Regions from separate parts of the Bradyrhizobium sp. CCBAU 45384 genome, predicted to be linked through region 1. Evidence: predicted binding sites of a transcription regulator. Region 1 holds the regulator's gene; each other region holds the start of a gene.

Evidence for each region. The regulator LexA, encoded in region 1, represses DNA repair genes until DNA is damaged. The targets are predictions, from matches to a motif close to TGTTCNNNNTGTGTTCNG.
Region 2: a site for LexA is predicted at 2,072-2,089, ahead of XH80_RS02235 (DUF3072 domain-containing protein). Genes of this name have one in related genera too.
Region 3: a site for LexA is predicted at 4,630-4,647, ahead of XH80_RS41015 (DNA recombination protein RmuC). Genes of this name have one in related genera too.

Annotation. Positions count from the first base shown of each region.
Region 1 covers NZ_LBIZ01000114.1:53,060-60,875, reverse strand. The annotation lists gene XH80_RS26520 (S41 family peptidase) at 1-927, opposite strand, end outside; gene XH80_RS26515 (alpha-hydroxy acid oxidase) at 1,237-2,364, shown strand; gene XH80_RS26510 (HAD family hydrolase) at 2,379-3,002, shown strand; gene XH80_RS26505 (hypothetical protein) at 3,144-3,359, shown strand; gene XH80_RS26500 (molybdopterin molybdotransferase MoeA) at 3,531-4,742, shown strand; gene lexA (transcriptional repressor LexA) at 4,918-5,619, shown strand; gene XH80_RS26490 (hypothetical protein) at 5,805-6,008, shown strand; gene XH80_RS26485 (hypothetical protein) at 6,201-6,635, shown strand; partial or broken gene XH80_RS26480 (ComEC/Rec2 family competence protein) at 6,725-7,801, opposite strand.
Region 2 covers NZ_LBIZ01000009.1:19,755-27,570, forward strand. The annotation lists gene XH80_RS02220 (Do family serine endopeptidase) at 1-831, shown strand, start outside; gene XH80_RS02225 (hypothetical protein) at 1,106-1,468, shown strand; gene XH80_RS02230 (DUF6496 domain-containing protein) at 1,481-1,747, opposite strand; gene XH80_RS02235 (DUF3072 domain-containing protein) at 1,824-2,036, opposite strand; gene XH80_RS02240 (hypothetical protein) at 2,151-2,360, shown strand; gene XH80_RS02245 (hypothetical protein) at 2,385-2,594, shown strand; gene XH80_RS02250 (hypothetical protein) at 2,630-2,830, shown strand; gene XH80_RS02255 (type 1 glutamine amidotransferase domain-containing protein) at 2,918-3,478, shown strand; gene XH80_RS02260 (hypothetical protein) at 3,547-3,783, opposite strand; gene XH80_RS02265 (hypothetical protein) at 3,880-4,083, opposite strand; gene XH80_RS02270 (hypothetical protein) at 4,088-4,513, shown strand; gene XH80_RS02275 (sensor histidine kinase) at 4,510-6,003, opposite strand; gene XH80_RS02280 (HAMP domain-containing protein) at 6,018-7,816, opposite strand, start outside.
Region 3 covers NZ_LBIZ01000120.1:265,310-273,125, forward strand. The annotation lists gene XH80_RS40990 (DNA polymerase III subunit gamma/tau) at 1-285, shown strand, start outside; gene XH80_RS40995 (YbaB/EbfC family nucleoid-associated protein) at 310-630, shown strand; gene recR (recombination mediator RecR) at 632-1,234, shown strand; gene XH80_RS41005 (hypothetical protein) at 1,259-1,696, shown strand; gene XH80_RS41010 (AmpG family muropeptide MFS transporter) at 1,846-3,210, opposite strand; gene XH80_RS41015 (DNA recombination protein RmuC) at 3,400-4,599, opposite strand; gene def (peptide deformylase) at 4,770-5,297, shown strand; gene fmt (methionyl-tRNA formyltransferase) at 5,426-6,349, shown strand; gene truA (tRNA pseudouridine(38-40) synthase TruA) at 6,349-7,086, shown strand; gene dapE (succinyl-diaminopimelate desuccinylase) at 7,246-7,816, opposite strand, start outside.

The DNA of each region.
Region 1 (7,816 bases):
GCCCGCCACGATTTCCGACGCCGAAGCCGAGCCGCCATTGACCAGAATAACGAGCGGCTTGCCCTTGGTGAGGTCGCCGCCATGCGCAGTGAAGCGCTGGGTTTCTTCCGGATTGCGTCCGCGGGTCGAGACGACCTCGCCGCGCTGCAGGAACGCGCTCGATACCGACACGGCCTGGTCGAGCAGGCCGCCTGGGTTGTTGCGCAGATCCATCACATAGCCAATGAGCTTGTCTTGCGGGACGTCCTTGGAGATCGAGGCGATCGCCTTCTTCAGGCCGTCGGTGGTCTGCTCGTTGAACGAGGTGACGCGGATGTAGCCGATGTCCCCGTTCTCCACGTGGAAGCGGACCGGGCGGACATGGATGATCTCGCGCGTGATCGCGACATCGAGCGGAGCATCGGCGCCCTTGCGCACGATGGTCAGCTTGGTCTTGGTGTCGACCGGCCCCTTCATCTTGTTGACGGCCTGCTCGAGCGTCATGCCCTGCACGTTTTCGCCGTCGATCTTGCTGATGAGGTCGCCGGACATGATGCCGGCCTTGGACGCCGGCGTATCGTCGATCGGGGAAACGACCTTGACCAGGCCCTCTTCCATCGTGACCTCGATGCCGAGGCCGCCGAACTCGCCGGAGGTGGTCTCCTGCATCTCGGTCCAGGCCTTGTCGTTCATGTAGCGGGAATGCGGATCGAGCGAGGTCACCATGCCCGTGATGGCGCCTTCGATCAGCTTGGCATTGTCGGGTTTCTCGACGTAGCTCGCCTTCACCCGCTCGAAAACTTCCCCGAACAGGTTGAGCTGGGAATATGCATCATCCGCGCCTGCCGCCGCCCGAGCCGCCCATAGTCCGCCCTGCGGACCTGATACGAGGAGGGTCAGGCACGCTCCGGTGAGCGCGCCCAGGGGGAAGAGCAGGGTTTTCCGCATGGAATGGGTGGCCTTTTCGCTGAGCGGTTCTATTGAGGCTGGGCAGCCGCCATGCAAGTGGCGATCCAGCCCGGTTCTCACAATATCATTCTGGTTTCTTCAAGGCCGGCCTGCCACGCCGGCGGGTACGCGGTAAAAATCCCTTCGCCTAAGCCTAAACATTTGGCAACGTTCGCAAGATCGGCCCCGTTTCCAGCGGGAATCAGTCGACCGGACGGCGCCTCGCAGCTATGCCATTTTAGGATGGTCTTGGAGCGCTGGACGGGATAGGCGATGGCACAATTGCTTCAAATTCTCGGGAGGATAACAATGAACGAAGCACTCCGGCCGGAACGGAACGTCGAACTCGGCGCCAGCAACGAGCCGTTCCAGAACCTGCACGAATTCATCCGGAAGGCGCGTTCCAATCTCAACCAGAACGCCTGGGACTACATCGTCGGCGCGGCCGAGACAGAGACCACGATGCGCCGCAACCGCATGGCGCTGGACGAGATCGCGTTCCGCCCCCGCGTGCTGCGCGACGTGCGCAAGGTCAGCGGCTCGGTCGAGCAGTTCGGCCGCAAGATGCGACTGCCTGTGGTGCTCGCCCCCGTCGGCGCGCTGGAGATCTTCGATCCCCTTGGCGCAGCCAGCGTCGCGCGCGCCGCCGGTACTTTCGGCGCATCGCACATGCTCAGCTCCGTGTCCGAGCCCGGTCTGGAAAAGACCGCCGAGGCCGCGCCCGATGCGCTGCGCCTGTACCAGCTCTACGTCCGTGGCGATGACGCGTTCGTCGCGGACGTCGTCAGCCGGGCGCAGAAGGCCAATTATGCCGCCTTCTGCCTGACCGTCGACACCGCCCATTACAGCCGTCGCGAACGCGACATCGCCAAGCGCTATGTTCGCGAGAGCCGTCTGCGCGCCACCGGCGGCGACTACCAGAAGGGGCTGGAGTGGCGGACCGTGAAGATGATCAAGGACAAATTCAAGATCCCCCTGATCCTCAAGGGCATCGCCACCGCCGAGGATGCCCTGATCGCGCTCGATCACGGCGTCGAATGGATCTACGTCTCCAACCATGGCGGCCGCCAGCTCGATCACGGCCGCGGCGCCATGCATGTGCTGCCCGAGATCGTCGACGCCGTGAAAGGCCGCGCCAAGATCATGGTCGATGGCGGCTTCTGCCGCGGCACGGACATCGTCAAGGCGATCGCGGCGGGCGCCGACCTCGTCGGCATCGGCCGGCTGCAATGCTGGGCGCTGGCCGCAGCCGGCGAGACCGGCGTAACGCGGATGCTGGAACTGCTGGAGGACGAGGTGCTGCGCTGCCTCGGCCTGCTCGGTGCCACCTCCTTCGCCGAGGTCGACAAGTCCTGCCTGCACCCGGCCACCGCAACCAATGTACCGAGCGTGTTCAGCGCGTTCCCGCTATTCGACCACGAGCCCTACCGATACTGACCCGAAAGGATGCAATGACCTCGCTCTCTCCCGGCAGCGCAGATGCGCTTCTGTTCGATCTCGGGCGCGTCGTGCTCGACATCGATTTCTCCAAGGCGATCGCCTGCTGGGCGGGACATGCCGGCTGCGAGCCCGAAGCCATCGTCGCCCGCTATGTGCGCGACGAGGCCTACCGCCTGCACGAGGTCGGCAAGATCAGCGATGAAGACTATTTTGCCTCGCTGCGCTCCTCGCTCGGAATCTCCATTTCGAATGTCCAGTTCCTCGAGGGGTGGAACGCGATTTTCGCGGGCGAGATGCCTGGCATCGCCGAGCTGCTGTCGCGCGCGGCAAAGCAGATGCCGGTCTACGCCTTCTCCAACACCAACCGCCCGCACGTCGACTATTTTTCCAGAGAATATGCCGACCTGCTCGGCCATTTCCGCGAGTTGTACCTGTCCTCCAGCATCGGCCTGCGCAAACCGGATGCGGAAGCGTTCGACCACGTCGTGGCCGCGATGGGCGTACCGGCGAGCCGGATCGTGTTCTTCGATGACCTCGCCGAGAACATCGAAGGCGCGCGCGCCCGCGGCCTCACCGCGGTCCATGTGACCTCACACCACGACGTCGGCGTCGCGCTGAAGGCGCTGGGGATCTGATCGGGCGGCAATTTCCGGAACAATTTCGCCCGAAAACGAGGAACCAAAGCTCTTTGTGCATTTTTGTACGGAGTTCCGGGAACGGAATGCCCCCTTCCGGACTCTTGAGTCCGCTGGGACTTCCATGGACGGACATATCGCGTGTTGGGCAAAACATACCTCACCAAGCAGGCCTCCCTGCTGGTCAAATTCGCCAAGACCACTTCGGACGCCGAGCTTTCTGCCAAGCTGATGAGCAAAGCGGCCGATCTGAAATCTCAGGCAGATCCGATGCCCGACCGGGATCAGGGCCCCAAGGCGCCCGACGTCGCTGAAGTGGAAAACGCGGCAAGGGGAAATCCCATAACGCGGTCGTGACGCTGCCCACAGTTCTGCCCCCGTCGGACCGGTCTGCCCGGATCATGCTGGACATGAGCCCTAGTGCCCGAAGCGTAAGCTTCGCAGCAGTATAGCCCTTTTTGCGTCGGCCCTCCCGCTCGGCTAGAACCTTGCCCGACCGAGTCCTTGATCTCGTTGCGGGAGTTCGCCGTGGCCCTGATGCCGGTTTCCGATGCGCTTGCCGCCGTGCTCGCCGGTGCGGAGCCTTTGGCTGAGGAAATGATCGCTCTGGATCAGGCCTTCCATCGCGTGCTCGCGCGGGACGTCGCGGCGCGCCGGACGCAGCCGCCCGAGGCGATGTCAGCGATGGATGGTTATGCCGTTCGCGCGGCTGATGCTGCGAAGGTTGATGCGCAGCTCACGGTGGTCGGCGAGGTTGCAGCCGGCCGCCCATTTGCAGGAACGGTCGGTGCCGGCGAAGCTGTCCGGATCTTCACCGGCGGCGTCGTTCCCGCCGGCGCCGATGCGGTCGTGATCCAGGAGGACACCATCGCGGACGGCAAGCGCATCACGATCAAGGAAGCCGCCGTCACCGGGCGGCACATTCGCCCGGCCGGGATCGACTTCCGCGAGGGCGACGTGCTCCTGCGCAAGGGCGCACGGCTGACCGATCGGGACCTTGCGCTCGCCGCGGGCATGAACCATCCGCAGCTGAGCGTTCATCGCCGTCCTAAGGTCGCGATTCTCGCAACCGGCGACGAGCTTGTGATGCCGGGCTCGACACCCGGCCCCGGCCAGATCGTCTATTCCAATGGCTACGCCCTGCACGCCCTCGCCCGCAGCGAGGGTGCCGACACCATCGATCTCGGCGTCGCCGCCGACACGCTTGCCGCCACCACCTCGGGCATCCGCCGCGCCCGCGAATCCGGCGCCGACATCCTGATCACGACCGGCGGAGCGTCTGTCGGTGACCACGATCTGGTGCAGCAGGCGCTTCGGCACGAAGGTATCTCGATGGCGTTCTGGAAGATCGCGATGCGGCCGGGCAAGCCGATGATGAACGGGCAGCTCGGGCCGATGCGCGTCATCGGCCTGCCCGGCAATCCCGTGTCATCCTACGTCTGCGGCTTCCTGTTTCTGGTGCCGCTGATTCGCGCGCTGTCGGGCCGCTCAATGATTCATCATCGCCGCGAACGCGCCGTGCTCGGTCGCGACCTCGGGGCCAATGACCAGCGCGAGGATTATCTGCGTGCGCGTCTGGAGACGCGGGACGACGGCACGCTCGTCGCTCTTCCCGTCAACCACCAGGATTCCTCACTGTTGGCGAATCTCGCTGCGGCACAGGCACTTCTCGTGCGCGCGCCGTTCGCACCGAAGGCCGCTTCCGGCACGCCTTGCGAGGTGTTGCGACTGCCGGAGTGAGCGCGCCGACGCAACCGTCCCGCGAACTTTGTCGCGTTCACGGTAAATTAAGCAGTTGTGGAACATGTATCGAACATATAGTGTCCGTTCATGCTTTGTTTCGAGCATGTAGCGGCTTACTGCTGAATTCAGCGTCTGGGAATCGAGCGACATCGTCAGGGGGATTTTGGTCGAGATGTTAACGCGCAAACAATACGAGCTCCTGCGGTTCATCAGCGAGCGATTGAAGGAAAGCGGCGTGCCGCCCTCCTTCGACGAGATGAAGGATGCGCTCGACCTGCGCTCCAAGTCGGGCATCCATCGCCTGATCACTGCGCTCGAGGAGCGCGGCTTCATCCGCCGCCTGCCCAACCGGGCCCGCGCCATCGAAGTGATCAAGCTGCCTGAACTCCAGGCGGCTGCCGGCAGCCGTCGCGGCTTCACGCCGAGCGTCATCGAGGGCAATCTCGGCAAGGTGCGCACGATGTCGAGCCCGCCCGTCGATGAGGGCGAACGCCCTGTCGCAGTTCCCGTGATGGGCCGGATCGCGGCCGGTACGCCGATCGAGGCCTTGCAGACGCGCAGCCACACCATCAGCGTCCCGCCCGACATGCTCGGCGCGGGCGAGCACTACGCGCTCGAAGTCCGCGGTGATTCCATGGTCGATGCCGGCATTCTCGATGGCGACATGGCGCTGATCCAGCGCAACGAGAGCTGCGACACCGGCGATATCGTGGTGGCCCTGATCGACGACGAGGAAGCCACGCTCAAGCGTTTCCGCCGCCGCGGCGCCTCGATCGCGCTCGAGCCGGCAAACGCCGCCTACGAGGTCCGGATCCTGCCGCCCAACCGGGTCAAGATCCAGGGCAAGCTGATCGGGCTGTACCGCAAATACTGAACGCGGCGCACGTCGCCACCTGGCAAGCACGCCCTCAAGATCGGAGCGGACGATTGTCCGCTCCGGCTGGTTGGTTTTTCTGGTTTTGCACTGATTATCCGGCCACCTCTCCCGCGCTACATCCCCGGCACGCCATGACGAAGCACGCATCGCTTCGCAGGCCTTGCGAGACCGAGGAGACCGCCATGCGCAAGATTATTCTGAGCACCGTCGCGATCGCGCTGATCGCAATATCAGCGTCGCAAACCTTCGCTGCGCAGCCGCAGCATCACGTTCGCAGGGCGCCACAGGCGACGAACGAACAATTCCGCAATGCCCGCAACGCCGTCGGGCAACGGGCGCAGCCAGCCTGGCCTTATTCGGGTTGGTCGGCACCGGCTGGGCGCTAACGAAGAAGCTCTCGGAATGCACGGAAGCAGTCTTTGTTCCTCGGACGTCTGAAAAAGAAATTGTGATGGCAGCCTGCAGACTCAAGCCGCAGATTTGCCCCCAACATGGCATATGATCGCAGGCTTCCACTCTGATAGAGGCCTGCGCCTCAGAAGAGGCGCGGGTGCTCTATCGCTGATGAGGAGCACCCGATGTGTGACTATAGCTTGCATGCCGTCGCGACGCGTCCCGCAGAGGTCGGCGAGACGATCGTCACGACAACCTTCCGCGGCACCTCGACGCGCGGCTTCGCCTCCGAAGCCGACAAGTCGGTCGCGGTCTGCCTGCTGCCGGGAACGGAGCTCGCCTTCGCCGACAACGTCCGCTACGACAACAGGTGGATCTGGACGCGCACCATCAATTCGCGCGTCGGCAAGTTCGGCAAGGTCGATCCGCACATTCCCGATCGTCATCACGACGCGATCGAATTCCCCGATGGCAAATACGTGCTGGTGACCCAGCTCGTCGAAGGCCAGCGCGCAACCGTGCTGCAACTGCCGGTGACCCTGCCGCTCGGTGAGCGCGAGCACAAGCCGCAAGTTGTCGCCGACAGACAGCCGACACCTCCGGGCCTGCCGATCGGTTGAACCGGCCTAATTTGGGCATGATCTCCGCGCAAACGCGTTTTCGCGTTTGTAGCGCCGGAGAACCGCTCCGCGCTTTTCCGGATCATGCCTCAATCCTCGGCCTGAAGGTCGGCCTCGGACGGTGTTGCGTCCTTGGCGCGCGGAGCTGCGGACCGCGGCATGAGGGTCCCTTCGAAATCTCCATCGCCGGCCGCCGCCGGCGACCAGGGGCGGTTTGCGCCTCTCGCCCTCGCCGCCGCAATGGCAAAGCCATCGCCGCGACGTGTCAGCGCCAGCGCGCCCTGGCTCGCCAGACGCGGCCGATCGATCACCATCCCGGTGCAATCCGGCGGCGCAGGCTTTGCCGTCACCACCAGGGCCGCGCGACCGCAATCATCAGCCAGCGCGTCGATGCGGAGCGCCAGCGCGACCATGCGGCCGTCGGCAAGCGGCGTCACGCAGCCGGCATCGTCGCACGACACGCCGTCGCCGAGCGAGGTGCTCGCCGCATCGCGCGGATCAGCGTCCGCTGCAAGCCACTCCTTCAGCAGGAAATTGTCCTTCTTCGCCCTGATCAGGTGCAGCTGCCCGTCCCTGGCGCGCACCGCGACGTTCTGACCGTCACCGGCAATCAGAATATCGGGTTGCCGGACGGAAAGACTCCAGACGGTCGCCGCCACCAGCACGAATGCTCCCGACCAGCGCAGCGGCGTGCGCAAAAGACCCATCAGGATCAGGCCGAGGCTCGCAGCGATCAGCGGCACCGTGCCGAAGGCGCCGACGTGGCCGACCGCGCCGGGCAATGCCGCCACCCAGCGCGTGACCAAGATCATCCAGTCGATGCCGATTCCCATCAGCCACCAGAACACGCCGTCCAGCCCGAACGGAGCCGCGAGCAATCCGAGCAGCCCGGCCGGCATCACCAACGCCGAGACCACCGGCATCGCGCCGAGATTGGCGAGCACGCCATAAGGCGTCACACGGTGGAAATGGAAGGCGGCGTAAGGCGTGGTCGCAAGTCCCGCGATCATCGAGGCCATGAACAGCATCGCGATCTCGCGGCCTCCCCACAGCGCGATGCGCGCGGTCGCCGAATGATCGGGCGAGGCCAGCAGGCTCGGCATGCCCATCTGCACCATGGCGACGAGCCCGAGCGTCGCCGCGAACGACATTTGAAAGCTTGGATGTGGAGTCCGGCTTCG
Region 2 (7,816 bases), on a different contig from region 1:
TATGACGACTTCATCCAGATCGATGCGCCGATCAACAAGGGCAATTCCGGCGGTCCGGCCTTCGACATGAACGGCAACGTCATTGGCGTGAACACTGCGATCTACTCGCCGTCGGGCGGATCGGTCGGCATTGGCTTCGACATTCCGGCCTCGACCGCAAAGCTCGTCGTCGCGCAGCTCAAGGACAAGGGCGCCGTCACCCGCGGCTGGCTCGGCGTCCAGGTGCAGCCGGTGACCGCGGAGATCGCCGACAGCCTCGGCCTGAAGGCGGCACGCGGCGCGATCGTCGACAATCCGCAGGATGGCAGCCCGGCGGCAAAGGCCGGCATCGAGGCGGGCGACGTCATCACCGCGGTCAATGGCACCGCGATCAAGGATTCCCGCGATCTCGCCCGCACCATCGCCACCCTGGCGCCGGGTACGTCCGTGAAGCTCGACGTCGTCCACAAGGGCGACAGCAAGACGGTGACGCTCGCCCTCGGCGAGCTGCCGAACGAGCGGCAGGCCAAAGCAGGCAATCAGTCCGATGACGGCAAGACCCAGCAGACCCCCGGCACGCCGCGTCTCGGCCTCAGCCTGGCGCCATCAGGCGAAGTCCAGGGGGCCGGGCAGAAGGGCGTCGTGGTCACCGAAGTCGATCCGCAGGGGCCGGCCGCGCAGCGTGGCATCCAGACCGGCGACGTCATCCTCAATGTCGGCGGCAAGGCTGTTTCCAACGTCGCGGAGGTCCGCTCCGAGCTGGCGCAGGCCAAATCATCAGGCAAGAACAGCGTGCTGTTGCAGGTGAAGAGTGCGGAGGCGACCCGGTTCGTCGCGGTGCCGCTCGCCTGATCTCGCGAGCCTGACGGCAAATTCAAAAGGCGGCCCTTCGGGCCGCCTTTTTCGTGCGCGACTCTCGAGATACCCACAGGCCGCTGATAACATTCTCGTTAACGGCAGCAATGATGACGGGTTCGTCCGAAAAAGCCGCGTTCGCTGGTCAAACTTCGGCAATACTGTTGCGCTTCGGCGGCAATGAAGCCGCAGAGGCAAGTTGCAGGAGTGGAACTTCGGACGTCCGGCTGATTTGTGGAACCGGCCGATGTCCGTATTGATCGGTGCCGACATGGATCGATTGAAGCTCTCGCTGAAGCTCGGGCTGCTCGTCGCGCCCTTCCTGCTGTCGACCGGAAGCGCCTTGGGTCGTGACGACGGTCGCTTCACGGACTCGCCGCTCAAACCCTGGTTCGACAGCTTGCGCAGCCATCTTGGTCCATGCTGCTCGGATGCCGACGGCGTTGCCGTGGCCGATCCCGATTGGGACTCGCATAATGGTCACTACCGGGTGAGGCTCGATGGAGTATGGGTCGAGGTCCCCGACGAAGCCGTGATCACCGAGCCAAATCGGGCCGGCCGCACCATGGTCTGGCCGGTCAAGACGGTGTTCGGCGTTTCGATCCGCTGCTTCATGCCCGGCAGCATGATCTGACGGCGGCCAGCGTCACCGCCTGGAGGATTTGCGCTTCGAGCTCTTCTTGCTCGTCTTTTTCTTGGACGTCTTTCGCTTCGACGCCTTCTTCGGCACCTTCTTGCCTTTCTTGCGCGCTTTCGACAGACCGATCGCAATCGCCTGCTTGCGGCTCTTTACCCGTCCGCCGCGACCGCCGCGTCCGCTCTTGGCGGTACCTTTCTTGTAGCGCCGCATCTCGCTCTCGACATCGCTGCCGGAGCTACGTGAATAGCGGCGCTTCTTTGCCTTGCGTGCCATCAGCTCTCTCCCATGGCTCTGCAAGAAAACAGGAGTGCTGACCCAATGTTCCAAAAGCGCCCGGCGATAGACCTCTTCAGAAAGAGTTCGCGAGCTCGATCTCTGCCTCCAGGATCTGGATGCGGCGTGCGGCTTCGGCAAAGGAGAGATCGCGATCGTATTGCGCGGGCTGGTAGGCCTCTTCGCTCAGCCGCTTCAGCCGCAGCCCCTGCGCCCGGGTCATCTGCTCCATCAGAAAAGCCTTGGTGTTCGGAAAAGCTTTGGCGTCGTATTTACCCTGAACCTGCATCTCGCTCTCCATCCTGAATTCGTGGCTTGACTATATGTTCTTATTTTGTTCTAACAAGCCATGGACAACAGAATTAATGAAATTCGACGTAAAATCAGCATCTTGAGGCTGGAGATGGCGGATGTCGAAGCATCCGTGCGCGATCTTGTCAATCGCGACCGCGATTGCAGCGAACGGGCCCAGGCGCAGATCCAGCTGCGCCGGAAGATCAACCTGCTGATCAGCGAATGGAAGGCCGCGGGCGGCGGCGAGGTGTTGCCCGACATCCGCGACCGGGTGCGTCTGCGTCCGCTGAAGAACGAGAACAGGCCGGTACGCCGCTGAGGCGTTGGTGGAGGGAGGCTGGCCGTGGAGGAAGACCCGGACACATACCGGATTCTGAGACTGCGCGCCGAGATCCTCGAATTGGGCTCCGCCATCCGGCAATTGCAGCGGGAAGGCCTCGACGACGCCGCCGCCCAGCTCCTGATCGCGCGCAAGCGGGCCCAGCTCGATCAACTCGTGAAGACGAGCTCCGTAGTCCATTCCCTTAACATCCCTGACATCCGACGCAGCTAAGGCGGTCGCGCGACGCGACCTGCCGGAGTTCGTCCATGCCGGATGCCGAAATGGCCGCCTTGCTGCAGGCGGTGCTCGATGAAGTCTGCGCAGACGTGCCCGCGTGGGACACGACGACGCGCGAGCGCGTTGCGATCAGATTGCGGGCGACCGCACGCCAGGACCGCTGCTCATTGGAGGATCTGAAGCGGGCTGGGCGGGACGCGCTGACCCGCGCGCCGACGATGTGGCGGTGAGGGACGTCCCGATGTGAATGATGTTTCAGGAACGATCGCACCGCGCCTGATTTGACTGCGACCATCCCGAAACAAAAGGAGTGTTCCATGGAGCTCAGCGGCAAGACCATTGCGATTCTCGCCACCAATGGCTTCGAGCAGTCGGAACTGGAGGTGCCGCGCGACCGCCTGAAGAAAGCCGGCGCGACGGTTCACGTGATCTCGCTCGCGGAAGGGGAGATCAAGGGCTGGGACATGAAGGATTGGGGCAGGCCGGTGAAGGTCGACAAGACACTCGATCAGGCCGTCAGCACCGACTACGACGCAATCGTTCTGCCCGGCGGGCAGATCAATCCCGACCTCCTGCGCGTGGAGCCGAAGGCGCTGGCCTTCATCAAGGAGATCTTCAACGCCAAGAAGGTCGTCGCTGCCGTCTGCCATGCGCCTTGGCTGCTGATCGAGACCGGCATCGCCAAGGGCCGCAAGATGACGTCCTACAAATCGATCAAGACCGACGTGATCAACGCCGGCGCGTTGTGGGAAGATTCGCAAGTGGTGGTCGACCAGGGCGTGATCACCTCGCGCAATCCCGGCGACCTCGAAGCCTTCAGTGCCAAGATCATCGAAGAGATCAAGGAAGGGCGCCACAGCCAACGCAGCGCAGCGTGAGCGCACTGCTCACGCGCAACGAGAAGCCCCGCGTCGCCGCGGGGCTTCTTATTGCCGTAAGCCCGCGCTTACTTGCTCTGGCCGTTCTGGGGCGCGGTCATGCTGCCACCATGGTCGCTGCCGGGGCCAGAACCGCCCTGGCCTGACGGATCGGGCGGAACGGTCTTCTTCATGTTCGCTCCCGTGGTGGTCTGCGACATGGAGGAGGAGTGATGCTTCTTGTGCGACTTGGCCTGCGCAGCGAACGGCGCGGCGGCAAGGCCGGTGGCCAGCATCACGGCAAGAGCGAGCTTGATCGTCTTCATGTAAGGGAACTCCCTGAGTTGAATTGACGCAGGAGCCAACCGCCATTTGCCGCAGGAGTTCCGAAGAATATTGGTCGCGCGTGTTTCGCGCCCGCTTCAGGTTTCCTTGTCCTCGTTGAGGATGAATACGACGCCCGTCAACGAGGCGCCGATGGCAAACGTCGTCACCATCGTTGCAACAAACACCAAGGCCGCCGCACGGCCGCCATGGTTCAGCAATTCCGCAACCGCGGGATTGGCCAGAACGAGTGCGAGCGTGAACATCAGACCGAGTGCAGCGCCCATCATCGCATGGGTCATCAGCTTGATCACGCCGGTGGGAGAGATCAAATTTGGCGATCTGTTTGGCGATTTTTTTGCGCGCATGGAACTGCCGATCGATCTGGCATGCAAACGCGGCCCGTCATGGCGGGGTTCCATTGCGCATAAAGGATTTGTCACCATCGCTTCATCCGGCGTTCATGCCGGCCTTGCCAGGATAGACGCCATCAACACGGGAACATCAGCTATGGGTAAGGTGGTCTTTCTCTATCGATCGCTGGCCTACCGTAACGCGGCGGCCGACATATTGCGCAAGGCGCGCAAGCTGCCGCGTGGTGCAGACCGCAGCGCGGCGCTGCGCTACGCGAGGGCGCTGCGCGATCTCGCGCAAACGGAAGCCTGGCTCGAAGGGCGCATCGCCGATGAACCGCGGTCGATATCGCGGCTGAAGGTTGCCGCGTCGCGTTAACCCGACGCGCGCTGAAGCTCAGGAGAGCTGTTGGTCTCGAACTTGTCCTGCGCCGTCGCGGTCGCCGCACTCTTGTGCGTCAAGGGGACTTCGAGACGGCACAGCAGGCCCTCCGAACGCCAATCGAATTGCGCCTGTCCGCCAAGCTGGGATTCGACGCTGGCGAGCAGGCTTCTTGTTCCGAAGCCGCGCGATTTCGGCGTCCTGACCATCGGCCCGCCGGTCTCGTCCCACGTCAGGATGAGGAGGTCGTTGTCGGCCTGCCAGCTGATCGCGAGCCGCCCAGACCGCGTCGAGAGCGCGCCATACTTGGCCGAGTTGGTGAAGAGCTCGTGCAGCGCCAGGGCCAGCGTCTGCGCAGTGGCCGGCACCAATTGCACTTCGGGACCTGCCAGCTTGATCTGTCCGCCGAGCGAGTAGGGCGCCAGCTCCTCCTCGATCAGCTTGGAGAGCTCGGCGCCCTGCCAGCTCGACAAGGAGAGGATGGTGTGCACGCGCGCGAGCGCATTGATGCGTCCTTCCACGGCATTGACGTAAGCCTTGACCTCGTCGGCGCGGGTGAGGCGCACGATCGACTGCGCCAGCGCCAGCGCATTCTTGGCGCGGTGATCGACCTCGCGCGCCAGCAGGTTCTGGCGTTCCTCGGCCCGTTTGCGCTCGGTGATATCGACGGTGACGCCGCTCACCCGCACGACGCGACCGTTCGCATCCGCGGATGCGGCCGCCGTGCCGACGCACCAGCGCACCTCGCCGTCGGGCCGAACGATGCGGAATTCGGTCTCGTAGGCGCGCGTTCCTTTGTTGAATTCGGCGATGGCCTTGCGCAGCTGATCGAGGTCGTCTGGATGTAACAGTGCCTGAACGTTGACCGGGTTGACTTCGAAGTTCTCGGGGCTGACGCCAAAGATGCGATATTGCCCGTCGTCCCACATCCAGTCGCCGCTGACCCAATCCCAATCCCAGGATCCCATCTTGCCGGCGGCGATCGCCATGGTGCGTCGCTCTTCGCTCTCGCGCAGCTTGGCGGTCGAATTCTCCAGCTCGGCCGTACGGGCGCGGACGCGATCCTCGAGATCCTGGTTCAGCCGTTCGAGCTCGCGCGTCTTGCGATAGAGCTCGGCAAACACCTTGACCTTGGCGCGCAGCACTTCCGGGATGACAGGCACGGGCACGTAGTCGACCGCGCCCATCTCGTAGCCGCGCAGGCGGTCGATGTCGCTGACCTGAATGGCCGAGATGAAGATCATCGCGGTCTTCTGGAAGCGCGGATGCTCGCGGATCATGGCGGCGAGCTCGAAGCCGTCGAGCTCGGGCATGCAGACGTCGACCAGAATCACCGCGATCTCGGTCTTGAGCAGCACCTCCAGCGCCTCCCGGCCGGACGAGGCGACCACGAGATTCTCACCGAGCTCCTTCAGGATCACCTCATAGGCGAGCAGCTTGGCCGGCTGGTCGTCGACGAGGAGGATGTTGACCTTTTCGTGGTCCATTCTCGGATCCAAACTCAACGGTGCAGCCACATGCGGATCGCAAGCAGCAATTGGTCGGTGTTGACTGGCTTTGCGAGATAATCGGAGGCTCCTGCCTCCAGGCATTTCTCGCGGTCGCCCTTCATCGCCTTCGCTGTCAGCGCGATGATCGGCAGGCGCAGGAAGGCCGGGTTCTCCCGGATCACGCCGATGGTCTGATAGCCATCCATCTGCGGCATCATGATGTCCATCAGCACGATGGCGATCTCCGGGTTGGATTCGACCAGCGCCACCGCCTCGCGCCCGGTGGTCGCCGTCAGCACCTTCATGCCGCGCCGTTCCAGCACGCTCGACAGCGCGAAGATGTTACGGGCGTCGTCGTCGACCAGCAGCGCGGTCTTGCCGATCAGGTCCTCGTCGGAACTGTTGAGCTTCTCCAGCATGCGCTGCTTCTCGACCGGCAGCTCGGTGATCACGCGGTGCAGGAACAGCGCGGTTTCATCGAGCAGACGTTCGGGCGATTCCACGCCCTTGACCACGATGCTGCGCGCCATGGTGTGGAGTTCCGCATCTTCCTCGGCCGAGAGCTCGCGGCCGGTGAATACGACGACGGGAACGTTCGACAGCGCCTCGTCGCGCCGGATCTGGTCCAGCACCTCGAAGCCGCTCATGTCGGGCAGACGGAGGTCGAGCACCACACAGTCGCAAGGGGCCTCGCGAAGCATCGAAAGCGCGCCGGCACCGGTGTCGGTGGTCACGATCTCGATGTCGTCGTGGTGCAGCAGCTCGCGGATCGACAGCTGCTCGGCCTCGTTGTCCTCGACGATCAGGAGCCGTTTGCGCCTGGGACGCGCATATTCCTTGATCTGCGTCAGCGCTGCGGCAACGCCCTCGGTCGTCGTCGGCTTGTTGACGAAGGAGAAGGCGCCGCGTGCCAGCGCATGCTGGCGGTCCTCGTCGAGCGTGATGATCTGCACCGGGATGTGGCGCGTCAGCGGATTGTGCTTGAGCTGGCTCAGCACCGTCCATCCGAGCATGTCGGGCAGGAACACGTCGAGCGAAACGGCGCTCGGTTGATACTGTTTCGCAAGTTCAAGCGCCTCGGCTCCGCGCGCGGCGACCAGAACCTTGAAACCCTTGTCCCGCGCCAGGTCGACCAGAATCCGCGCATAATGCGGGTCGTCCTCCACGATCAGGAGGATGCTGTCGCCGGGCTCGATATTGAGGCGGTCGTCGGGCAGCTGCTCGATGGCACGCTGTTGCTCCGGCGCGGCCGGCTGGAGCGCCGGCGGCTGGTTGTATTGTTGCGCTGCTGGCGCGCGCGGTGCCTGCGTCGGGCCGGAATATTTCAGCGGCAGATACAGCGTGAAGGTCGAGCCCTTGCCCGGTGAGCTACGCAGGTGGATTTCGCCGCCGAGCAGGCTCGCGAGCTCGCGGCTGATGGCAAGGCCAAGACCGGTGCCGCCATATTTGCGGCTGGTGCCGGCGTCCGCCTGCTGGAATGCCTCGAAGATCAGCTTCTGCTTCTCCAGGGGGATGCCGATGCCGGTGTCGGAGACCTCGAAAGCGATCACGGCCGGTGCCGAGTTCAGCACCGGGTGATCGGCGCCCCAGCCGCCGAGCGCGCCGGCGACCTTGAGCCGCACTTCGCCTTCAGCGGTGAACTTGAAGGCGTTGGAGAGCAGGTTCTTCAGCACCTGCTGCAGGCGCTTGGAGTCGGTGACGATGCTGCGGGCGAGGTTCGGATCGACGTCGATCTTGAACGACAGGTTGCGGTTCTCCGCCTCGTGCCGGAACGGCCGCCCGACCGTCTCGAGCAGGTTGGCCGTGAGGA
Region 3 (7,816 bases), on a different contig from region 1:
GAGCTTGCGAAGAAGTTCGAGCTGTGGACCGGCCGGCGCTGGACCATGATCGTTTCCAACGAGCAGGGCCAGCCCACGCTCCGTTCGGTGAACCAGGCCGCCAAGCAGGAACATGCGCGCAACGCAGAGGCCGATCCGCGCGTGCAGGAGGTGCTGTCGCGCTTCCCCGGTGCGAAGGTCATCGAGGTCCGCAGGCTTGCCCCGGAGACGCCGGAGTCCAATATTAACGCTGACTACGGCTCTGACGATCCGCCCGACGGTTCCGACGCCGACGACGATCTCTGAGCCTATCTTTGAGGACGAAAACCCATGGCTGATTTTCTCGGCATGATGAAGCAGGCGGCGCAGCTGCAATCCAAGATGCAGGAGATGCAGGAGCAGCTCGGCAATGTGGAGGTCGAGGGTATCTCCGGCGGCGGCCTCGTCGCCGTGCGCATGACCGCGAAGATGGACGTCAAGGGCGTCAAGATCGATCCCTCGCTGATGAAGCCGGAAGAACGCGAGGTGCTGGAAGACCTGCTCGTCACCGCGCTCGGTGACGCCCGCCGCAAGGCCGAGACCGCGATGCAGGAGAAGATGCAGTCGCTGACCGGCGGGCTCGGCCTGCCGCCGGGGCTGTTCGGCCAGTAAGATGGGCGCGGTTGCAGGTCCTGAAATCGAGCGGCTGGTCCAGCTTCTCGCGCGGCTGCCCGGTTTGGGCCCGCGCTCCGCGCGTCGCGCGGCGCTGCATCTGATCAAGAAGCGCGAAGCGCTGATGATGCCGCTGTCATCAGCCTTGCAGGTCGCGCTGGACAAGGTCCAGGTCTGCAAGACCTGCGGCAATATCGATACGCAAAATCCCTGCACGGTCTGCACCGATGCGAAGCGCGATGGCGCCATCATCGTCGTCGTCGCCGATGTCGCCGATCTCTGGGCGCTGGAGCGGGCCAATGCAACCCAGGGCCGCTATCACGTGCTGGGTGCGACCCTGTCGCCGCTCGACGGTGTCGGCCCGCAGGACCTCACCATCGACGCGCTGGTCGCGCGCGCGCACGCACCCGAGGTGCACGAGGTCATTCTGGCGCTGAATGCGACTGTCGACGGCCAGACCACGGCGCACTACATCACCGACCTGCTTCAGGACGCCAACGTTAAGGTCACCCGGCTGGCTCATGGTGTGCCTGTCGGCGGCGAGCTTGATTATCTCGATGAGGGCACGCTATCGGCCGCCATGCGGCAGCGCACCCTGTTCTAGCCACAGACCCGCGGAACGGACGACATGACGAAACTTTTCGCCACACGATCGGCTTTGGTCGCGACGATACTGCTGCTGGTGACGCCGGCCATCGCCGCCGCGCAGCAGGAGAGCGAGGCGCCGCCGCCCTCGAAGCCCGGCAAGCCGATCAGCGCCGGCGAGGTGCTCTCGGGCGAGCTCAACGCCATGAAGATTCGCGACGCCAAGAACGCGGGCAAGCGTGTCGCGATGTACCAGATCACCTCCGAGCCGCGCCGCCTGCCGGCGCCGAACGGGCTGTGCGACCTCGAGACCGGGCCCGAGACCTTCCAGCTCGTCACCTCCAGCGACGCGCAGGCCTCGCAGCTGAAATCCTTCGTCGGCAAGGAGATCTCCGTGAAGGTAGATGAAGTCGCCTGCGCCAGCGATCCCGGCCAGATGAGCGAGGCTGTCGTGACGAAATGGAGCCTGGTGAAGAAGTAAGGGCGGCAGGCGAGGTGCCGTAGCGAGCTGCCGTAGGGTGGGCAAAGCGAAGCGTGCCCACGCACTGTTGACGACCGAGAGAGATGGTGGGCACGGCGCGTTGCGCCTTTGCCCACCCTACGGCATTGCGGCTGCGGCACGTGCTCGCCCTACACCCTCACCGGCCCCAGCGTCTCGAAATGCCCGCGCTTCTGCAGCCAGGTGAGCAACACCAGGCTCGGAATCGCCACCAGCACGCAGATCACGAAGAACAGCGGCCAGCCGGTCGCGCTGGCGACGAAGCCTGCCCCGGACGACAGGTACGTCCGTCCCACCGCCGCAAGCGCGGTGAGCAGCGCATATTGCGTCGCGGTGTGCCGCGGGTTTTGGCACAGCGCCGAGAGATAGGCGACGAAGATCACCGTGCCGATGGCGCTGGTGAAATTCTCGGCGCAGATCGCAAGCGCCAGCGCCCATTGATTGGTGCCGACCAGCGCGAGCCAGGAGAAGGTGAGGTTGGCCAGCGCCTGCACCACGCCGCCAATCCACAGCGAGGTCGCCAGCGAGTAGCGCCGCGCGACGAAGCCGCCGGCAAAGCCGCCGATCAGCGTCGCGGCAAGGCCGACGCCTTTCACGATCGCCGCATAATCGTTGCGAGTGAAGCCGAGATCGATCACGAACGGCGCCGTCATGGTGCCGGAGAACGCGTCGGTGAACTTGAACAGCACCACGAAGGCGAGCGCTGCGAGCGCGTCCTTGCGCGACAGGAATTCCGAGAAGGCGCCGATCGCCGCGTGCAGCACCCGCGTGAATGCGGTCTCGGTTTGCGTCGCAGCTTCCGCCCGCACCGACTGCTCGGGCTCGGTCGCAACAAGCGCCGTGATCGTCCCGATCAGCACCATCGCCGCCATCACCACATAGCCCCACATCCAGGCCGCGCTGCGCGTGATGCCGGTGCTCTCGAAGCCGGAGACGATGAACAGCGCGCCCGCGGTCGAAACCAGCATGCCGATGCGATAGGCCGCGACATAGGCCGCCATGCCGGCCGCCTGCTCGCTCTCCGGCAGGCTCTCGACGCGGAAGGCGTCGACCACGATGTCCTGGGTCGACGACGTCGTCGCCACCAGCAGCGCACCGAGCGCGACGTAGAACGGCGACCGCGCCGGATCGGTCATCGCCAGCAGCAGGATCGAAATGATTAGCAGCAGCTGCGAGAACAGCAGCCAGCCGCGCCGCCGTCCGAAGGCGCGCGTGAACAGCGGCACGTGCAGCGCATCCACCAGGGGCGCCCACAGGAACTTCAGCGTATAGGGCGTGCCCACCAATGCAAACAGCCCGATGGTCTTGAGATCGACGCCGGCCTCGCGCATCCACACCAGCAGCGTCGAGCCCGACAGTGCCAGCGGCAGCCCTGACGAAAAGCCGAGGAACAGCACGATCAGCACCCGCGGTTGCAAGTACACAGCCAGGCTGTCGCGCCAGGAGGTCGCGGGGGCGTCAGTGCCGGCGGGGGACGTCGTGTCGGGTGCGGTCATGGGGCGGTGTTAGCAGATTCCGGGGGAAAAGACTCGCGGCAGCCGTGTGGCGGGAATGCCTTCGGCCCCCTCAATGTCATCGTCCGCGAAGGCGGACGATCCAGTAGTCACCAGCACCTCGATTCAATCACTGCTGCCGCGGCGTACTGGATACCCCGCCTTCGCGGGGTATGGCAGTGTGCCCATATCCTATTCCCCCGCTTGCAGCTTCTTCGGAAACAGCTCGCCCGCGCCCGTCGTCACCAGCCGCGGGCCTTCCGGCGCATCGGTCTTGCTGAAATCGAGCTCCTCGATTCGTCCCGCCCGCTTCTCGATCTTGTCGGCGGAGATCAGGATCTGCCGGACGTCTTCGTTGGCGTCGGCAAAGTGCTTCTGCAATTTCAACACACGGTCGCGCAGGCGGCCGAGATCGTCGCCGAGCTTGATCACCTCGGTCTGGATCTGGTCGGCGGCATCGCGCATGCGCGCGTCCTTCATGATCTGCTGCATCACCTGGATCGCGAGCATCAAGAGCGAGGGCGACACCAGCACGACGCGGGCGCGATAGGCCTTCTGGATCACGTCGTCGAAGCCGTCATGGATTTCGGCGTAGACCGATTCCGACGGCACGAACATCAGCGCCATCTCCTGGGTCTCGCCGGTGACGAGGTATTTTTCCGCGATGTCGCTGACATGCTTCATCACGTCGCTGCGCAGCCGCTGCGTGGCGAGGCGCTTCTCCTCGTCGGTGCGGGCATCGTGCAGCGCGGTCATCGCCTCCAGCGGGAATTTCGCATCGATGCAGAGCGGGCGCTGGTCGGGCAGGAACACGACGCAGTCGGGCCGTTTTCCGGTCGAGAGCGTGAACTGGAATTCGTAGGACCCCTTCGGCAGACCGTCCTGGACGATCGCCTCCATCCGCGCCTGGCCGAAGGCGCCGCGCGACTGCTTGTTGGCGAGCACGTCGCGCAGGGTCGTCACCTGCGTGGTGAGGTCGGTGAGGTTCTTGTGGGCAGAGTCGATGATGCCGAGCCGCTCGTGCAGCGCGCGCAGGCTCTCCATGGTGTTGCGGGTCGAGTGTTCCATGGACTGGCCGACCCGATGGGTCACCGAATCCAGCCGCTCGTTGACCGCCCGCGCCATTTCGGCCTGGCGGCCGGCCAGCGCCTGGGTCATGGCGTCGACCCGGCCGGAGGCCTCGCTCTGCGCGTGCAGCACCTGGGCGAGCCGCTCCTCCAGCTCGTCGGCCCGGATCGCGCTCGCCATCGCGAGTTCCGCGCCGCGCCGCCCCGAGCGCGCGATCACGACGGCAATCACCACCAGCAGGATGAGGACGAGGGCGCCGAAGCCAATCAGCGCATCGATGGTGCGCACCGGCCAGTCGCCCAGCATGAAAATGATCTCGTTCATGTCGCCCTTCTAGCCGATTCGCGAGCCAGAGCGAACGAAGAGAGAACGATGGGCCTAACCGCCCCCCTCATTTTTATGGTTACCGAAAGGCGAAGTTTTATGGTTAGCGGAGGGTTGACGCGTTCCCGGCCGCATTGACCGCTTCTCGTGCGCAGCTTAAATCGCCCGCCATGGCCCTCAGAGAAATCATCATCCTGCCCGACAAGCAGCTGCGTCTGGTCTCCAAGCCGATCGAGAAGGTCACGCCGGAGATCCGCAAGCTTGCCGACGACATGTTCGAGACCATGTACGACGCGCCCGGCATTGGCCTCGCTGCGATCCAGATCGCGCAGCCGCTGCGGCTGATCACCATGGACCTCGCCAAGCCCAACCCGGACGGCGAGACCAAGCCGGAGCCGCGCGTCTTCATCAATCCGGAGATCATCGCCTCGTCCGAGGAGCTGTCCACTTACGAGGAAGGCTGCCTGTCGATCCCCGAATATTACGAGGAGGTCGAACGCCCGGCCAAGGTGCGCGTGCGCTTCACCGATCTCGACGGCAAGCTGCACGAGGAGGACGCCGAAGGCCTCTACGCCACCTGCATCCAGCATGAGATCGATCATCTCAACGGCGTGCTGTTCGTCGACTATCTGTCGAAGCTCAAGCGCGACCGCGTCATCAAGAAGTTCGAGAAAGCCGCCAAGCGCGCGGCGGAGTAGGTCTTTCTGTCGTTGTTCCGGGGCGATGCAAGGCATCGAACCCGGAACCTCGAGATTCCGGGTTCGGCTCTTCGAGCCGCCCCGGAATGACGGTCACATTAATTGCGTCCTTCGCAGGTTTTTCCCCGATGCCGCTCCGCCTGATCTTCATGGGCACGCCCGATTTCTCCGTGCCGACGCTGCTCGAGCTCGTCGCGCACGGCCACGAGATCGTGGCCGTCTATACCCGCGCGCCGAAGCCGGGCGGGCGGCGCGGGCTGCAGATGCAGCCGACGCCGATTGAAGAGGCCGCGCGAAAGCTCGGCGTCCCGGTGCTGACGCCGAAGACGTTGAAGACGCCGGAGGCGCTGGAAGAGTTTCGCGCCTTCGACGCCGATGCCGCTGTCGTCGTCGCCTATGGCATGATCCTGCCGCAGGCGATCCTCGATGCGCCCCGGCTCGGTTGCTACAACCTTCACGCTTCGCTGCTGCCGCGCTGGCGCGGCGCCGCGCCGATCAACCGCGCGATCATGGCCGGCGATGCCGAGAGCGGCGTCATGGTGATGAAGATGGATGTCGGCCTCGATACCGGCGACGTCGCCATGGCCGAGCGGCTTCCGATCACCGACAACATGACCGCGGCCGATCTGCACGATCGCCTCGCCCGTCTCGGCGCCGACCTGATGGTGCGCGCCATGGCGGCGCTTGACCGCGGCGGGTTGCAGCTGAAAAAGCAGCGCGAGGACGGCGTCACTTATGCCGCCAAGATCGACAAGGCCGAGGCGCGGATCGACTGGAGCAAGCCCGCCCATGCGGTGCTGCGCCATATTCATGGCCTGTCGCCGTTTCCCGGCGCCTGGGCCGAGCTTGAGAATGCGCGGGTCAAAATCCTGCGCTGCGCGCTTGCCGAAGGTTCCGGCGCGCCGGGCGCAGTGCTGGACGATCAACTCACCATCGCCTGCGGCGAGGGCGCCATCCGCATCCTCGAGCTGCAGCGCGAGGGCAAGGGCCGGATGCAGGCGGCAGACTTTTTGCGCGGCACGCCTGTGAAGCCGCCGATGCGGCTCACCTAATGCCGCGCTACAAGCTCACCATCGAATATGACGGTGCCCCGTTCTTCGGCTGGCAGATCCAGGACACGCTGCCCTCGGTCCAGGGCGCCCTGGAAGCAGCGGTGAAGGCGATGACGGGCGCCGATCTGCGCGTGCACGGTGCCGGCCGTACCGATGCCGGCGTGCATGCGCGCGGCCAGGTTGCGCACGTCGATGTCGAGAAGCAGTTTCCGCCCGGGCGGTTTCGCGACGGGTTGAATGCGCATTTGCGCCCGCATCCGATCGCAGTGCTCGAAGCCGAGATCGTGCCCGATCATTTCGAGGCCCGCTTCTCGGCGATCAGGCGCCACTATCGCTACCGCGTCATCAACACCCGCGCCAATCTCGCGCTCGACGCCGGCCATGCCTGGCGCGTGCCGCGCCGGCTCGACGCTGACGCGATGCATGCGGCCGCCCAGCGCCTGCTCGGCAAGCACGATTTCACGACGTTCCGCGACACCGAGTGCCAGGCGAAATCGCCGGAGAAGACGCTCGATCAGCTCGACGTCTTTCGCGATGGCCGCGAGATCACCATCCTCACCTCGGCGCGCTCGTTCCTGCACAGTCAGGTGCGCTCGATGGTGGGCTCGCTGGTCTGGGTCGGCGAAGGTCGCTGGAGCGCGGACGATCTCTCCGCAGCGCTTGCCGCCCGCAACCGCGCCGCCTGCGGCATCGTCGCGCCGCCGGAGGGGCTGTATCTGATGAAGGTGGATTATTAGGCGAGAGGCGCGCGGCCGTTGCCTCATCAGCGGTGTCATGCCCCGGCTTGACCGGGGCATCCAGTACGCCGCGGCCTCTCGTCCTATCGCTGGCGTCTCTGGAATACTGGATCGCCCGGTCAAGCCGGGGCATGACAGCGGAGAATGGGGCGTTGAGCGTTAAACAAAATACCTAGTCAGAATCCCGCGATACACCTTCGTCAGCTTCTCCAAATCCACCACCGGCACGCGCTCGTTGACCTGGTGCATGGTCTGGCCGACCAGGCCGAACTCGATCACCGGGCAATAGCTCGAGATGAAACGCGCATCGGAGGTGCCGCCTGAGGTCGACAGCTCCGGCTTGCGACCCGTCACCTCTTCGATTGCGGACACCGCGAGGTCAGTGAACGGGCCGGGCTTGGTCACGAACACGTTCGAGTTCGATGGCTCCCAGACAATACGGGCCTTGATGCGGTTGCCGCAGGCTTTGGCGAGACGGGTCTCGACCAACTCGCGCAAGGATGCCTGGGTGTGGTTGTCGTTGTAGCGGATGTTGAATTTGGCGCGGGCTTCGCCGGGGATGACGTTGAAGGCCTTGTTGCCGACGTCGACCGAGACGAATTCGAGATTGGACGCCTGGAATTGCGCGCTGCCATGATCGAGCGGCTCGTCCGAGATCGCCACGATCAGGCGCGAGATGTCCGGCACCGGATTGGAGGCGCGATGCGGATAGGCGACGTGGCCCTGCACG